One region of the Bacillus sp. F9_6S_D1_P_5 genome, then DNA from elsewhere that is predicted to be linked to it. Evidence: riboswitches for the same ligand, from Rfam matches in the RefSeq annotation. Region 1 holds a riboswitch; each other region holds the start of a gene.
The links. A riboswitch is a leader RNA that binds a small molecule or an ion and turns the genes downstream of it on or off. The one in region 1 is predicted to bind S-adenosylmethionine.
Positions count from the first base shown of each region.

Region 1 (4,217 bases):
ATATTATCATTTTACATTTGATACAGTGTGGGATGAGGTGTATGAACGTGCACGTGAATTATACGGAGAACAAGGAAAAGAAATAGCAGAAGATACGCTAAAACAGTTTTGGTTGTACTCGCTTAAAGAACGCCATCCGCACGATTGTAGCGGAGGAGAGCAACAATTACTTGCGTTATGTACGACATTATTATCAAAGCCAACGTTATTATTGCTGGATGAACCGACAAAGGGGCTAGATCCATGGAAGAAAGAAAGAGTAGGAGAACTATTTAGGAAGTTGCAAAAAGAAGGTACAACAATTGTAATGGCAACGCATGATATTGAATTTGCAGCAAAATACGTTGATCAATGTATGATGTTATTTGACGGAGCAGTCATTATGAATGATGCACCGAAAGAATTTTTTAGTGGTAACTTCTTTTATACAACATCTATCAATCGATTCATTCGAAAAGAATTGCCATATGCATTAACGTGGGAGGATGTGTACGAAGCGTGTCCAAACGATATGTTGCATTCATAATATGTATTTTTGCAGTAATAATAGGCACATTACTCTTTACGACACTTATCATGGACGGCTATTACATGTTAAGTAGTTTGTTTTTATTAGTTGTTATTATGTTACCGTTCTATATCCGCTTTGAAAGACAAGCGTTTGTTTCACGTGAAATTGTTCTCGTTGCTGTGTTAGCAGCAATTGCAGCAGTTAGCCGCGTACCATTTTCTCTTTTACCAAGTGTACAGCCGACTTCTTTTGTCATTATCGTTTCTGCAATCGTGTTTGGGAGTGAAACTGGTTTTATGATCGGGGCAACCGCTGCTATCGTGTCTAACATTTTTTTAGGACAAGGTCCGTGGACGCCGTGGCAAATGTTTTCTTGGGGGATGATTGGTTTTATAGCTGGATTATTACGTAATACATTTTTAATGAAAAAGTTATGGGGAAGACTTCTATACGGATTGTTTGTTGGATTTTTATTTGGCTGGATTATGAACTTGTGGGGGCTTCTCGGGTTTATACGTGAGGCAACGTGGGAAGCTGTCGTTTCGTATTATATCGCAAGTTTTTATTTCGATTTGAGCCATGCGATTTCGAATGTTATTTTCTTACTACTATTTAGTACGTCTTGGATTACGATTCTTACAAGATTTAAAAAGAAATATGGCATATTAGATAAGCATAACATGGCATAGAAAAGCATACTCATATAAGGTAGGGTCGCGACTTACATATTCGTTTGCCTCTTTCATGCTTCTTACATATTGTAAGGAGCATTTTTTATTGTCAAAAAATAGTCCAATATATATCCGTTACTATATAAAATTATTTGTATAATAATAGGTGAGAACTATTTTCAAAGAGGAGGTGTATAGTTAATGAAGTTAGTTATTCCGAAGCAACACGGTGCATGGGCCATGCTCGTTATACCGTTTCTATTAAGTGTCATACTTGGGAAACCTACTATGTATCATATTCCATTGTTTTTAGCGTGGTTCTTTATCTATTTAGCTACGTATCCATTTCTTACGTACATAAAGCAAAGACGAAAAAAAGAGTTTTTACATGCAGCAATTGTATATTTTATCATCGCTTTCGTATTTGGGATGATCTCTCTATTATATGAATGGCGCATTCTTTTATTCGTAGCAGTCATGATTCTATTCTTTATAGTAAATATGTATTACGCTCGTCAAAAGAATGAAAGAGCATTACTAAATGACATTAGTGCGATTATTGTTTTCTGTATTGGTGGTTTAGTTAGTTATTATTTTTCAATGAAACTTATAGATAAAACAGCACTATTTATTGCGCTTATATCATTTTTATATTTTTTAGGAAGTACGTTTTATGTGAAAACGATGATTCGTGAGAAAAATAACCCGAAGTATCGTCTTATATCATGGGGTTACCATATTCTATTAACAATCATCGTATTTGCTATCAATCCGTGGTGCTCTCTTATCTTCATACCGAGTGTCATTCGAGCAATTATGTTGTACGGCAAAAAGATTTCTATTATAAAAGTAGGGATTTTAGAAATTGCTAATTCTGTATATTTTTTAATCATAACGGTAATAATTATGAAGTATGCCATTTGAAAAAACTTCCCACCTTATGATGGGAAGTTTTTTCAATCTTGTTCTAAAATGTGAACGGTGTAATCGCAGCGTTGAATAGCTTGTTCGATCGCATAAAGGGATTGTTCAATACGTGCGCGATTAAAATCTTTTTCAACAGTCTGTAGTGCTGCTTCTAAACAATGTTTTGCTTCTTGTAATGATTGAAAAGAATCTTGTACATATCCGCGAGCATTTTCGTGCATTTCATATTCCTCCTTGCATACTCATATATGTATAGTATGAACAGTAAAGAAGAAAATATTATTTGTTATATTTGTTTGACAATTGAAATGAAATTACGTATAGTAAGAATTAAGTGAATATTTTCTTATCCAGAGAGGTGGAGGGACTGGCCCGATGAAACCCAGCAACCGCGATGCAGGTGCTAATTCCAGCAGAACATATTTGTTCTGGGAGATAAGACGAAGATATATACGTAACTTCTTCTTATCGGAGAGGTTTTTTTGTTGCAAAAAAACCGATTACGAAAATTTATATTAAGAAGAAAGGGGTTGCGAAGTACTGTGACACTCGAAAAATACGTAAAACTGCGTAGTACAGTTTATGAATATATGATAGAGCAAGATAAGCCAATATCATTGTTAGATATTCAAGAACATATCGTTTCGCATCATGAAGGAAAATTCACGAAAAAGATGTTACATCAATTTTATTTATCAAGACTATTAGATGAACTGAAACTGGATGGGAAAATTACATTAGCTGATGAATATCTCTATACTGAAAAAGGGGTATTTTATAAGGCGAGAAAAGGGAGCTGAGCTCTCTTTTTTTTGAAGTATGTAGAGTAAAAGACTGCTTAAGCAGCCTGATACAGGGAATGGTGTTGAGTGTGTAGTGTCAAAGATTGAATGTGCCTGAAAGAGGCACTTCATATCGGCTGCAAATGAAAAGAGACACCTTCGCCGAATAGGTGTCAGTCGTTTTGTCATATAGACTTGCTATTTGACAGTTATTAGAATAACATGCAGTGGCTCTAGAAGTCAAAAGGGAATTAAAGGAAGAGGTGTTGTTATGTACGCTTACTTATTACATGATATAACGAAATGGATTCCTAAGTACATTATGGATAAAGGATATGAATATTATGAAGAAGGACATGTAGATGATGTTGAAATACAAGACAAGAAAATATTTGCTTTCGTTACTGGAAATGCAGGAAACTATGAAGTGATTATTGATCTTGAAGATTTTACAGAAAGTAGCTGCGAATGTCCATATGAAAATTATTGTAAACATATGGCGGCAGTTGTTTATGATATTCAAAGTGCTGGTGAGAGTACGGTGAAAGAGAAATTGAAAGATTTAGAAAAGGAAGAGTTATTGACCGTATTAAACCGTTTATTACAAAGCTCAAAAAACGTGCAAATTGTAGAGAGAATGTTAAAGAAGGGGAAACTTTAACTTATAGAGGGAGTTGTTTTGTAGTGAATGTACTAATTGTATACGCTCATCCTAGTCCTTCCAGTTTTAATGCGGCGATTTTAAAGCATGTGCAAAAAGGATTGCAAGAAACAAACCATTCGGTTACGGTACTTGATTTATATAAAGAAAAATTTGATCCGGTTCTTGTATTTAATGAAGAGAAGAAAAGACGTGATTTAGTAAATGAAGAAGAAACAGCTCGTTACAGAACATTAGTGGAAGAAGCAGATACTCTTCTTTTCATTTATCCAATATGGTGGTGGGGCATGCCAGCTATTTTAAAAGGGTTTATTGATCGCATTTTCGTTGCTGGATTTGCTTATAAATATGAAGGAGCCCTGCCGAAAGGTTTATTGAAAGGTAAGAAGGCATGGGTAATTAATACGTTAGATTCACCGTTATGGTACGTCGCATTATTATATCGATCAGCCGATTGGATTATGATGAAGAGAGGTGTTTTACGTTTTTGCGGCATTCGCGATATAAAGCGGTCAGTTTTTCAATCTGTAAAAACGAGTAAACGAGAGAAGCGGGAAAAGTGGTTATTACAAATAGAAGAAAAGGCTCGTACATTATGAATGAAATCGATCGTATTATAAAGTGTTGTCAGTATGATAACGAACTTTTTCGGACGTATATTACAT
Region 1 covers NZ_JBTREW010000001.1:406,504-410,720, forward strand. The annotation lists gene ACUXEY_RS01995 (ABC transporter ATP-binding protein) at 1-526, shown strand, start outside; gene ACUXEY_RS02000 (ECF transporter S component) at 499-1,200, shown strand; gene ACUXEY_RS02005 (YwiC-like family protein) at 1,384-2,106, shown strand; gene ACUXEY_RS02010 (hypothetical protein) at 2,139-2,330, opposite strand; SAM riboswitch class I at 2,453-2,551, shown strand; gene ACUXEY_RS02015 (hypothetical protein) at 2,592-2,909, shown strand; gene ACUXEY_RS02020 (SWIM zinc finger family protein) at 3,163-3,552, shown strand; gene ACUXEY_RS02025 (NAD(P)H-dependent oxidoreductase) at 3,576-4,151, shown strand; gene ACUXEY_RS02030 (group-specific protein) at 4,148-4,217, shown strand, end outside.

Region 2 (4,217 bases), on a different contig from region 1:
TACAAAGTCATTCATTTGCAGATACATTTGTAAATATTGTTCCAACGAACATTATGAAGTCATTAGCTGACGGAGATATGCTTGCTATTATCTTCTTCTCTGTATTATTTGGTTTAGGTGTAGCAGCAATTGGTGAAAGAGGAAGACCGGTTCTTCAATTTTTCCAAGGTGTAGCTGATGCAATGTTTTACGTAACAAATCAAGTTATGAAATTTGCACCATTTGGTGTGTTTGCGCTAATTGGAGTTACAGTTTCTACATTTGGTCTCGCTTCATTAATTCCATTAGGGAAATTATTAATTGTAGTATACGGAGCAATGATTTTCTTCGTTGTAGTCGTATTAGGGATTACAGCGAAAATATTTGGAATTAACATTTTCCAATTCTTTAAGATTCTAAAAGACGAGCTGATCTTAGCATATTCTACAGCTAGTTCAGAAACAGTTTTACCGAAAATCATGGAGAAAATGGAGAAGTTTGGTTGTCCGAAAGCAATTACATCTTTCGTTATTCCGACAGGTTATTCATTTAACTTAGATGGATCAACTTTATATCAAGCAATTGCGGCTATTTTCTTAGCACAAATGTACGGTATTGATTTATCTATTACACAACAAATTACATTATTACTTGTATTGATGGTAACATCAAAAGGTATCGCAGGCGTACCGGGCGTATCATTCGTTGTATTATTAGCGACACTTGGTACAGTAGGTATTCCACCTGAAGGTTTAGCATTCATCGCTGGTATTGACCGTATTTTAGATATGGCTCGTACAGCAGTTAACGTTGTAGGTAACTCTTTAGCAGCTGTAGTTATGTCTAAGTGGGAAGGTCAGTATGACGCTGAAAAAGGACAAGCCTACTTGAAAGAAATTTCTAATAAGCAAGCAGCTTAATTATAATTTGAACAAGCTCTCACATAATATGTGGGGGCTTTTCTATATAGAAGGGGAGCAGACGTAATGAAACGTAAATATGGTGACGGTTCTTCGTGGAAGCGACTACTAGAGAAGAATTATACGGTTAAGCAAATAGAAGAGGGAATGCTAGGAATACTGGAAATAAAAAAGGTGAGAGAACCGAGTTGTAAAGAATATGACGGTAAAGAGCTATGTATTGCTGGCAATCAGTATACGTGGATTCAATATTTCATAGACGGGAAAAACTTTGCGATTACCGCTATGTTAGATGATCAAAAAGAATTAGTGCAATATTATATCGATGTGGCGAAAGAATATGAAATAGACGAGCGTGGTTTACCGTATTTTGATGATTTATATTTAGATGTAGTGTTATTACCGAATGGTAAGATGTATGTGCTAGATGAAGATGAGCTAGAGGATGCTTATAAAAGTGGCGATGTTACAAAAGAAGAGTATGAGTTAGCTTGGTACACTACGAAATGGATAATAGATGCAATAAAAAATAGTGAATTTTATTGGATTTCAATATTGGAAGAAGAAATCAAAAAGTTAAAATGATTGTTGTATTCAAATTTTTGCATAATTACCAAAAAAATCTATACAAAAAATAATTGACTTTTGTTTTGTAAGCGAGTAAAGTTAGGGAAGAAATTATTATTAAAAAATAAATATGAAACCTTCTTATAAAGAGAGGCGGAGGGACTGGCCCTACGATGCCTCGGCAGCGGACTCGATTTCAGAGTGCTGTGCCAAATCCAGCAAGCATGTGCTTGAAAGATGAGAAGAGCGTTTCTTATAGATGTATAAGACCTCTTCTCATTGGAAGAGGTCTTTTGTTATTCATTAGAAAAAGGTTGAAACTAGGGAGAGATGGTACTTTGAAAGAAACGAGAGGAAATGGTTTGGCTTTATTACCACTTGGGATATTTTTGGCGCTATTTATTGGTTCTGGAATTATTACAGGTGATTTCTATAAATTGCCGATACTTGTAGCAATTTCAATTGCTGTAGGGGTTGCTTTAGCAATGAACCGTAAAGAAAGCTTTAATGTAAAAGTAGAACGATTTGCTAAAGGTGCAGGGAACCCAGATATTATGATTATGGTTCTAATTTTTGTCCTGGCAGGAGCATTTTCTGAAACAGCAAAAGGGATGGGCGGCGTTGATTCTACAGTTAACTTAGCGTTATCCATTTTACCGCAAGGATTTATCGTAGCTGGAATTTTTGTTATAGGGGCATTTATTTCATTGGCGATGGGAACTTCAATGGGAACAATTGCTGCATTAGCACCAATTGCTGTAGGTATTAGTGGGCAAACTGATATCTCCATTGCACTTACGATGGCTACTGTTGTTGGCGGGGCGATGTTTGGTGATAATTTATCATTTATTTCAGATACAACAATCGCAGCTGTACGTTCACAAGGAACAGAAATGAAAGATAAGTTTAAAACGAACTTTTTAATTGTACTACCAGCAGCGATTATTACAATTGTACTATTAGTAATCATTACTTTAGGAAGCGACACGCAAATTAAAGCACATAGCTTTGACTGGATAAAGATTTTACCGTATGCAGGAGTACTGATTACAGCATTACTTGGCTGGAATGTACTTATTGTATTAACTGGTGGAACTGTACTATCCGGCGTTATCGGTCTTTTAGATGGAAGTTATACGTTAGAGAGTTTCTTTAAAAGTGTAACGACTGGAATGGGCGGTATGATGGAGTTAGTATTACTTGCTATTTTAATTGGCGGTATGGTCGAACTAATTCAATATAATGGTGGCATTCAATATTTAATGAATATTTTAACACGTAACATTCGTTCAAAAAAAGGAGCAGAGTTTGGTATCGCTGGTTTAGTAGGTATGACGAATATGTGTACAGCGAATAATACGATTTCTATTATCTTTACAGGTCCGCTTGCGAAAAATATTGCAGATCAATATGAAATTGATCCCCGTAAATCAGCGAGTGTATTAGATCTTTTCTCATGCTGTGTGCAAGGATTAATACCATACGGCGCGCAAATGTTAACAGCAGCAGGATTTGCGGCGTTATCTCCAATTGAACTGTTACCATATGCGTTTTATCCGATCTTAGTTGGAGTATGTGGAATCATTTCTATATTAATTGGTTTCCCGAGGTTTTCTAAAGTAGCGGGAAAGAAAGAGTATCATAAAACAGCATAATGAAAAATGAAGTTTATGAAATGAAACGAAAGCCGTACAGAGAATGTCCTCTGTACGGCTTTTTATATGCGCTAAAAGAGTGAATGATACGATGCTACCGCATGTTTTTACAAAAGGCTGAATGCAACTCAGTCTTAAGTCTGAGTCGAAAACGGTTCTTAAGCTCGTTATGGAAAAAAGAAAAAATAGTTAAGATAAGAGTATCAAATCGAAGGGAGGCAAGCACAAGATGAAACAATTTCTAGCGTTTATCGCGGCTGGTATTTTAGCTTTAATTGCTCTTGGCAGTCTTGCTGGTATTATAGGATTCGCAATTGGAGCAGGAGTTGTGTACTGGAGCTATAAATCATTTGTGCGAGCACAATCATTTTTTGGAAAGTTAGCTTGGGGTATTGTTGGTTTAATCGGCTTGTCCATCGCCCTTTCTCATTCCCCAGCATTAATCGGTATTGCAGCATTAGTAGTTCTATACTACGGATACCGTGAGTGGAAAAAAGAAAAAGATGTAGTTGTTGATTCTGCTCCAGAAAGTTCTAAACCATATAGCAACTTTGAAGATGAGTGGAACAAGTTAATGAAAAACTAATATAAAATAAATCAAATTTATAAAGTAGAAGAGAGGAAGATTATAATGAAACAATCTTTATTCGGACGTGTACGCGATGCAATTTTAGCAGATTTTCATAATGTGTTAGATGAGAAAGAAAGAAAAAATCCAATCGCTATGTTAAACCAATATTTACGCGATAGTGAGCGTGAAATAACAAAAATTGAGAAATTAATTCAGCGTCATAAAACATTAAAATCTAATTTCGCTCGTGAGCTTGAGCAAGCACGTTATTTCGTGAATAAAAGATCAAAACAGGCTATTATCGCTCAAGAAGCAGGCGAATTACAGTTACACGAACGTGCATTAGAGGAAGTAGCTTATTATGAAGGGCAAGTCACTCGATTAGAAGAAATGTATGCAGGTGTTGTAGAGCAAATTGATGAGTTAGAGCGTCGTCTTTCTGAAATGAAAAATAAATTAAAAGAAATGCACGCAAAGCGTATGGAATTAATGGCACGTGAAAATATGGCACATGCGAATCGCCGT
Region 2 covers NZ_JBTREW010000026.1:16,705-20,921, forward strand. The annotation lists gene gltP (glutamate/aspartate:proton symporter GltP) at 1-899, shown strand, start outside; gene ACUXEY_RS24185 (ribonuclease FAU-1 family protein) at 966-1,484, shown strand; SAM riboswitch class I at 1,605-1,710, shown strand; gene ACUXEY_RS24190 (Na+/H+ antiporter NhaC family protein) at 1,805-3,121, shown strand; gene ACUXEY_RS24195 (lmo0954 family membrane protein) at 3,351-3,707, shown strand; gene ACUXEY_RS24200 (PspA/IM30 family protein) at 3,753-4,217, shown strand, end outside.
Region 2: it holds a riboswitch for S-adenosylmethionine, as region 1 does, so the genes downstream of both, ACUXEY_RS24190 (Na+/H+ antiporter NhaC family protein) here and ACUXEY_RS02015 (hypothetical protein) in region 1, are expected to answer to the same signal.

Region 3 (4,217 bases), on a different contig from region 1:
CTAGTGGTCAGAAAATTACTGGTACATGGGTAACAGGTGAGTATGTTCAAGGGCATTATAGTAATTCTAAACAGTGGTTAAAAGTTACTTATAAAGGGATGACAGGTTATGTATCACACACAACATTATATAACGTTTGCTCATAAAACTATGTACTATAATAATAATTGTGGATATATTGAACTGATCTCTTTTAAGGATTAGTTTTTTTGTCTCCTAGTTTTTGATGGAGCATTTTTTGAAAAAAAAACCAACGATTCATTAAATCGATGGTTTTATGCTTATATATTATTCATTTGTATCTATATCAAATTTTTTCATTGCTTTTTGCTTATTTGAGACTTAGTTTTTTTGTGATTGCAGCTTATCGATTTTCCAGTGTGCTCCTAGAGGATCTAAAGAGCTTTCAATATAAAACATATATTCATCTGCGGTACTTGGTACTTCAAAAGCTATTTTTAATTCTACCGTTTCATTTGGTTTAACTTGTATATTAGAAGGGTTTTGGTCAAGCACCTTTCCTTCATAAGTTTTTCCGTCTTTTTCATCTTTTAAGTTATATTTTAATTCTGATAGTCTAATCATTTGACCTCGTACATTTTTTACAGAGACATTAACAACGATAGAATCGTTGCTATCATTTAAATATGCACTTTGAACGGTGCTCAAGTAATAGCCTCCCTTAACACTCTCACCAACTAATAAAATACCTTGTTCCAAGCGGCTCATATCTTCTTCTTCAAAATTTATTAATTCTTCATTTTCATTTTTTGTGGTTGGTTCTTCTAATGGAACATTTTCAACGGCACTATCTTTTTTATCTTGTGTGCAAGCAGCCGTAACACTGACTAATACTAGAATGAAAGTAAGTAATATGAATAATTTTCTCATAAAATTGATCTGTCTCCTTAAGTTTCTCAATTTTGTGCAACTATACATATAAGATTAACATAATATCTCATTATTGGCTCAAGATAGGTAATCTTTTAGACACCTTATTCTTTTTACTTTTCATATACATTCGATTGGTTCTCGCGATATTTGTTAATCTTTTAAAACATTGGCTTAGTAATACGGAGGGTTATTATAGATATATTAATCATATAATTTGTCCCTATCAAAATGAACATCTTTTGCATCTAATATATTGTAAATATATTTTATTTTGAAAGGATGTGATTATATGGCTCATAAATCTACTGGAGTGTTTCGAGTTCCGGTTTCTGAAAATGGGATTATTCCAACTGCTCTCAACATTATGTTAAACAATGATTCACGCTGCCATACTAGTAATGTAACGGTAACTGTTAAGAGAAGTCCAAACACTTCTTTCCCAACTCAAAATGAATTAGTTGAAATCTCTCGTACTTTTGTTTCTTTAGAACCAAACAGAACAACTAAGATTGTGTTGTTTACGCCAGAATTCCAAATAGAAGATTTTCTTGATGTTATTATTAGTGGAAATAAAGATGATGTTAAGGATGTTCTTGTATATTCTTTTTTAGCAGATTCAGCAGGTCACAATCTGCCATCTACTGTTTTCAGAAATGCAGAATACACTTTTGCTTGCTGACAACGTGATGATGTATTCTTTACTGTCATATATCTGAAGGGGAATGTTAAATAGGAGTTGATTTAACTTTTATTTGGCTTCTCCAAATAAGTCTGCTTTAGTTAAATAAACAAGGAACCGACTAATAGGTTCCTTGTTTATTTGCATGTAACATGAAATTTCGTGTCTATTATTCCGCAAGCAAAACAACATAATACCCTTATAAATCTCTATAACAATATGATTTTTCTGCATATCATTTAATGTATATCGGAAAAATAAGTATTAATAGATTGATTTTTATTATTCTGATGATTATAATAAATGAAAATCAAACAATTCTTATGTTGAGAAGTGGAGGGACGGGCCCTATGAAACTTCGGCAACCTCGTTTTAGACGAAAGGTGCCAAATCCTGCAGGTGAAAAAACATCTGAAAGATAAGAGCGGTTCACTTAGTCAAGAAGGCTACTCTTATTTCGATAAGAGTAGCTTTTTTTATGGCTAAAAGTTAAAGGGGGAATAGGTAGTGGAGTATGGTTTTTGGTTGCCGATTTTTGGGGGATGGCTTCGAAATGTGGATGATGAATCTATGCCGCCTACGTTTGAGTATGCAAAACAAACAGCGCAAGCGGCAGAACAATTAGGTTTTTCAACAACACTTATTGCAGAATTAAATTTAAATGATATAAAAGGTGTTTCAGCACCAAGTTTAGAAGCGTGGACAACTGCGGCAGCACTTGCAGCAGTAACTGATAAATTAGAGATTATGACAGCTGTAAGACCTGGGTTCCATAATCCAGCAGTTACAGCAAAAATGGCAGCAAATATCGATCAATTAAGTAATGGTCGTTTTACATTGAATGTAGTTTCAGCATGGTGGGAAGAAGAAGCGAGACAGTACGGCGGGGTATTTACCGCACATGATGAAAGGTATGATCGCACAGAGGAATTTGTAACAATTTTGAAGGGGCTTTGGAAAGAAGACGAATTTTCTTATAAAGGGAACTTTTATGAGCTTCAGCATACACATTTAAGTCCAAAACCTGTGCAGAAACAAGGCATTAAGCTTTATGCAGGTGGTGAGAGTGAGCGAGGAAAAGAGGTCATTGTAAATCACGCGGATGCATATGTAATGCACGGCGGAACAGTGGAAGAAGTATGTGTGAAAATAGAAGATATGAAGAATCGTAGAAAAAAAGTTACAGACGAGCCATTACAATCATTCGGGCTTGCGGCTTATGTCATTTGCTGTGATACAGAAGAAGAGGCGTTAGAAGAATGGAGACGCATAACGGATGTGAAAGATGATGCTTTAGGCTATGCGGGTTACCAAGATTTTATTAGTAAATCGCATTTGGAACAGCAAGTGAAGCTCAATGATTATTCCGTATCGAATCGCGGGTTACGTCCTAATTTAATCGGAACACCAGAACAAATTGCAGAAAGGATACTTGCTTTTGAAAAAGTAGGTGTGACGTTATTACTTTTACAATTTTCGCCACAGCTTGAAGAGATGAAACGATTTTCTGAAAAAGTGATGCCATTAGTTGAAGCAAAAAGAAAGGAATTGATTACAAATGAGTAAAATTTACATATTACATGAGAATAAGGAATGGACGAATCATTTAGTGAAAAGGCTGGAAGAACTGGAGTTACCGTATGAGGAATGGCTTTTAAATGAAGGAACACTTCCGTTAGAACAAGAACCTCCCCATGGTGTTTTTTATAGCCGCATGAGTGCCTCTTCGCATACGAGAGGGCATCGATATGCACCTGAATTGACTGAAGGGGTTCTTGCTTGGCTAGAGGGATACGGGCGCACAGTATTTAATGGATCTCGAGCATTACGTCTTGAAGTAAGTAAATTGAATCAATATGCAGCATTAAGAAAATTGGGGATACAAGTGCCGAAAACAATTGGTGCTGTTGGCCGTGATCATATAGTAAAAGCAGCAAGGGAGTTAGGAGAAGTACCGTTCATTACAAAGCATAACCGTGCAGGTAAAGGCCTTGGTGTTCAACTCTTTCATTCCATTGATGCTTTAGAACAATATTTGGACGGTCCGGCGTTTGAAGAACCCATTGATGGAATTACTTTAATACAGCAATATATTGAAGCACCAGAACCATATATTACACGTTGTGAGTTTGTAGGCGGTCAGTTTGTATATGCGGTTAAAGTAGATACATCAGAAGGATTTGAACTTTGTCCAGCAGATGCGTGTTCGATTCAAGATGCTTTTTGCCCAGTAGGAGAAGAAAGTAAGACAGAAGCGCCAACAAAATTTGAAATTATATCAGACTTCCAAGAGCCAATTATTGAACAATACAAAGAATTTCTAAAAGAAAATGAAATTACCGTTGCTGGTATTGAATTTATTCGCAGTGCGGATGGAACAATTTATACGTATGATATTAATACAAATACAAACTATAATTCTGATGCAGAGTCTGTAGCGAATCAATTTGGTATGCTTGAGCTTGCTACATTTCTTGGAAGAGAATTAGAGAAACAAGTAGAGTCAGTTAAATAGTATAGAAGGTTCTAGTGAAAACCTTTGTTAAAGTAATCGTGGGAGTATGGTCAAGTTTAGGATATCCAGATGCAGGTGCGCATGCGTTTGAAGAAATTGTGAGTAAGTTTGAAATAGGAGTAAGAAGAT
Region 3 covers NZ_JBTREW010000002.1:55,857-60,073, forward strand. The annotation lists gene ACUXEY_RS03130 (SH3 domain-containing protein) at 1-146, shown strand, start outside; gene ACUXEY_RS03135 (DUF4352 domain-containing protein) at 343-891, opposite strand; gene ACUXEY_RS03140 (hypothetical protein) at 1,184-1,573, shown strand; SAM riboswitch class I at 1,892-1,998, shown strand; gene ACUXEY_RS03145 (LLM class flavin-dependent oxidoreductase) at 2,081-3,139, shown strand; gene ACUXEY_RS03150 (ATP-grasp domain-containing protein) at 3,132-4,088, shown strand; gene ACUXEY_RS03155 (hypothetical protein) at 4,103-4,217, shown strand, end outside.
Region 3: it holds a riboswitch for S-adenosylmethionine, as region 1 does, so the genes downstream of both, ACUXEY_RS03145 (LLM class flavin-dependent oxidoreductase) here and ACUXEY_RS02015 (hypothetical protein) in region 1, are expected to answer to the same signal.

Region 4 (4,217 bases), on a different contig from region 1:
GCCACCGAAGCGTTATACAGAAGGGCAACTTATTACGTTAATGAAAACGGCAGGTAAGTATTTAGAGAACGAAGAGCTTGAAAAAGTATTAAAGAAAACAGAAGGTTTAGGTACAGAGGCAACGCGCGCTGGAATTATTACGATGCTGAAAGACCGTAAATATATAGATGTAAAGAAAAACCAAGTGTATGCAACCGATAAAGGGAAAGTATTAATTACCGCAATCGGTGATAAAATATTAGCTTCACCAGAAATGACTGCGAAATGGGAGCAGCGCCTTGCGGAAATCGGTGAAGGTACAGCATCACCAGCTACATTTATGGAACAAACGAAAAAGCTATCAGCTAAAATTATTGAAGATGCAGTGGAAATGTCGGAAAAATGGGATTTCACTGGATTACATGTTGAATCGATTGAGCGAAAAGGATCGAAATTTACAACAGGTAAAAAGGTTGGTAGCTGTAAAAAATGTGATGGCGATGTGATTGATAAGTCAACGTTTTACGGTTGTTCTAATTACAATACAACACAATGTGATTTTACCATCTCAAAGAAGATATTAAGCAAAACAATTTCGCAAAAGAATATGACAAAGCTCTTAAAAGGTGAAAAGACCGATTTAATTAAAGGCTTTACAAAGGGCGAGAAAACATTTGATGCGAAGTTAGAGTGGAAAGATAATAAGATTAATTTTGTGTTTGAGAATTAAGTAGTTTCAACCAATAAAAAAATATGATAATTAAACTGTATCCTATAGAATAGACACTTAAAAAAGTCTATTCTATAGGATATTTTTTTGAATAAGTAGTACTATTTATTTTTATTTAAAATAAAATATACAATAAAAAAATCTTTATAATTGATAATTTTTTATTGTAAAACAATAAATTTTATATTAAAATCAATATCATGATAAATCAGTGAGATGCTTTTTATAGAAAGGTAAAAACGCTGTTTTTATTAGAGGAGGTAAAACTATGAACAATCAAAATTTGATTATTAAAAATAGGGATAATCCTCATGAGTTGGAGAGAATGTATAGAAAAGACCCAAAAGCTTTTAAAAAGTCATTCTCACAAGCATGGGATGAAAACCCTGATTCTCAGGTACTAGCTGCTTGGTATGAAAGATTGCATTTCAAGGAGACGGCAAATAAAGAAAAAATATCACTGTTTCAAAAAGGTTTCTTATTCATGGGCATGTTAGCTATTTTAGCAGGGCTAAGCACTAGAATCATTTTCCACTTTGTTGAGCAGGAAGCAATTGCTCCAATTAACTTGGCTTTTGGTGTAATTCCCTTTATTGCTGCTTATTTTATTTACAATAATAATCCGAAAAAAAGTATTATTTATTTCCTTGCAGCGTTGTTCTTAATTGCCGGGTTGTATCTTAATATATTGCCATTAAATTATAAAGACAGCAGTATCCTTGCGTATTTACATCTTCCTATATTGCTATGGGTCTTATTGGGACTTGCGTTTACGGGAAATGAATATTCAAAAGGTAGTACAAGATTAGCGTATATTAAATTTAATTTAGAATATGGTCTTCTCTACGCGAGCATGGCAGTGAGCGGAATGATACTAGCATTATTCACAATGCGATTATTTAGCTTTGTTGACTTGGATATAGGAGAGTTCTATTTTAGTAATGTTGTTTTATTTGGAGCTGCCGCTCTCGCTGTAGTGGCTGCATACTTAGTATCATTGAATCTTAAACTTGCTAAAAATATTACACCATACATATCTAAAATTTTTAGTCCGCTTGTCTTGATCACATTGTTTATCTATCTTATAACGGTAATTTGGGTCGGGAAAAATCCATTCTTGGACCGCAATTTCCTAATGGCCTTCAACGGAATACTCCTTGGTGTATTGGCTGTTACTATATTTTCTATCGTTGAGAGTGAGTCAGACGAGAAAAAGAGCATTTCAGATTATATAAACTTTGCCTTAATTGTTTTGGCACTTATTATTGATACTGTCGCATTGTCAGCCATCGTATTCAGACTTTCTTCTTACGGGATTACACCTAATAGACTTGCTGTTTTAGGGGTAAACATACTGATTTGGGCAAATCTCATTTGGATTATGTTCTCCTATATGCGTTTTCTACAAAACAAATCAGGACCGACAGCTATCCAAGATGCCGTTACGAAGTATTTGCCAATATACGGAATTTGGGCAGCTTTCGTAATATTTACTTTTCCTATAATTTTTAATTAGAAAGACTTTGTTAACTGGATAGAAAAAATATATTGAAAGTATTTTGATGCGATATATAATAAATTTAGAGAATTGAATAATGACTTCTTATAAAGAGAGGTGGAGGGACTGGCCCTTTGAAACCTCAGCAACCTAATGTTATATAAGGTGCTAAATCCTGTAGGATCTAAAAGTCCTAAAAGATAAGAATGTGGGTATAAGTAAACCTTCTTCTTGTTTTGAAGAAGGTTTTTTGTATTTTACAGGATGGTGACGAAGAGAAGGAGAAGAAGAATATGTGAGTAGAAGGGAGAGTACAGTGAATAGTGAAGTTAGTAATAGAAAAGAGAATAGCTCTAGTATATGGGGTAATAAAGTTTTTTCTTATTTTTTCTTAGCAAGTTGTATTTCTTTAATAGGTAATTCTATGGTTACACTTGTTTTACCATTATGGGTAATGAAATTAACAAACTCGCCATTACTCGTTTCGGGGGTAAATATTGCGATTGCAACGGCAGCGATTCTGTTTGCTCCTATTACAGGAACATTAGCAGATCGAATGCCGAGAAGAAAACTTATGATAGTTGCAGATGTGATAAGGTGTATTGTCATGATTTTAATTGCTGTAATAGCATTTTATAATAATATGTTGTACATTCCATTACTACTTTTACTAATTTTACGCTCAATTGGAAGTGCCTTATTTACACCAGCTTCAAATGCAGCGTTAGTTACATATGTGGAAGAAAAGCATGTTCAGCAGGCGATTACATTGAGACAAATATCAATACAAATCATATCGATCGCAATTCCTTTGATGGCGAGCTTTTTGATTTTTATTTTTAGTTTTCATGGAGTATTTGTGTTAGATGCACTTACATTCTTTATATCGTTTTTAATTTTGATGAAAATTCAATTTCCACGTGAATTGAAAGTGGAGAAGAAGAAGCCGTTTTATGAAGATTTTAAAGAGGGATTTTCTATTATTAGTAATAATAAATCACTGAAAATCTTACTAATGAGCGCTGCAGCCATTAACTTACTTGGAGCAGCGTGTATGCTTTCACTGCAAGTAATAGTTGTTAGAGAGATGGATCTTTCTACGCAGTGGTATAGTATCGTCTTTGCGGCATCTCCGATAGGGATATTAATTGGGGCATTTATTACTAAAAAAATTCGTGCATATAAAACAATAACAACAGCACTTATATTTACTGCTATTATGGGGATTTTTAACGCTGCAATGGGTACGACATTGAATCCAATATTATTTTCAGTTTATTATTTTCTGTCAGGGATAGCTTTTGGAGTGAGTAATGTATATTTCGGGGTACTGTATAGAAAGTCAATTCCAAATGAAGTGCAAGGAAGATTCTTTGGTTTCCTAAACTCGTTATTATTAGTATCAACTCCGATTGGAATCGCAATAACGGGGTATTCCTTAGAGGCAATTTCATCTTCCATTATATTTATTGTAATTGGTATCATTACGTTTTTAGTTTCAGTTATTTCATTTTTAATAATGAATAAGGACAGATAATTCTATAATTTCTCGATAAAAAACGTCCCAAATTAGGACGTTTTTTTATTATGTATATTGCTGTTTTCTCTTAATAAACAACAACACCTGTGAAACACAAGCAAGTACTGGCAGTTCAATTAACGGTCCAATAACGAGTGCAAGTGCAATGAGAGGTTCGTCTGGAAAAGCTGTTACAGCAATAGCGAGTGCAACAGGCGAGTTTCTTGCTAAAGTTGTTAAGTTTAGACTTACTGTATCTTTATAAGATAAACGCATCATGCGTCCGATAAATTGCCCGAGTACAAAATTAATGATAAAGAACAATAGAACAGGAATGAGTAATAGGAAAACGACATTCATATTTTGTAGTAAATATTTACCTTGTGATGCAAACATCGCTACGATTGCTAAACTTAAAAATACAATTTGCGCAGAGCTGAAAAACGGAATGAGTGTATTCTCGAGTATTTCAGCCTTTTTCATTTTATTCA
Region 4 covers NZ_JBTREW010000007.1:135,172-139,388, forward strand. The annotation lists gene topB (DNA topoisomerase III) at 1-709, shown strand, start outside; gene ACUXEY_RS10860 (DUF4153 domain-containing protein) at 978-2,225, shown strand; SAM riboswitch class I at 2,310-2,414, shown strand; gene ACUXEY_RS10865 (MFS transporter) at 2,503-3,744, shown strand; gene ACUXEY_RS10870 (arsenic resistance protein) at 3,793-4,217, opposite strand, start outside.
Region 4: it holds a riboswitch for S-adenosylmethionine, as region 1 does, so the genes downstream of both, ACUXEY_RS10865 (MFS transporter) here and ACUXEY_RS02015 (hypothetical protein) in region 1, are expected to answer to the same signal.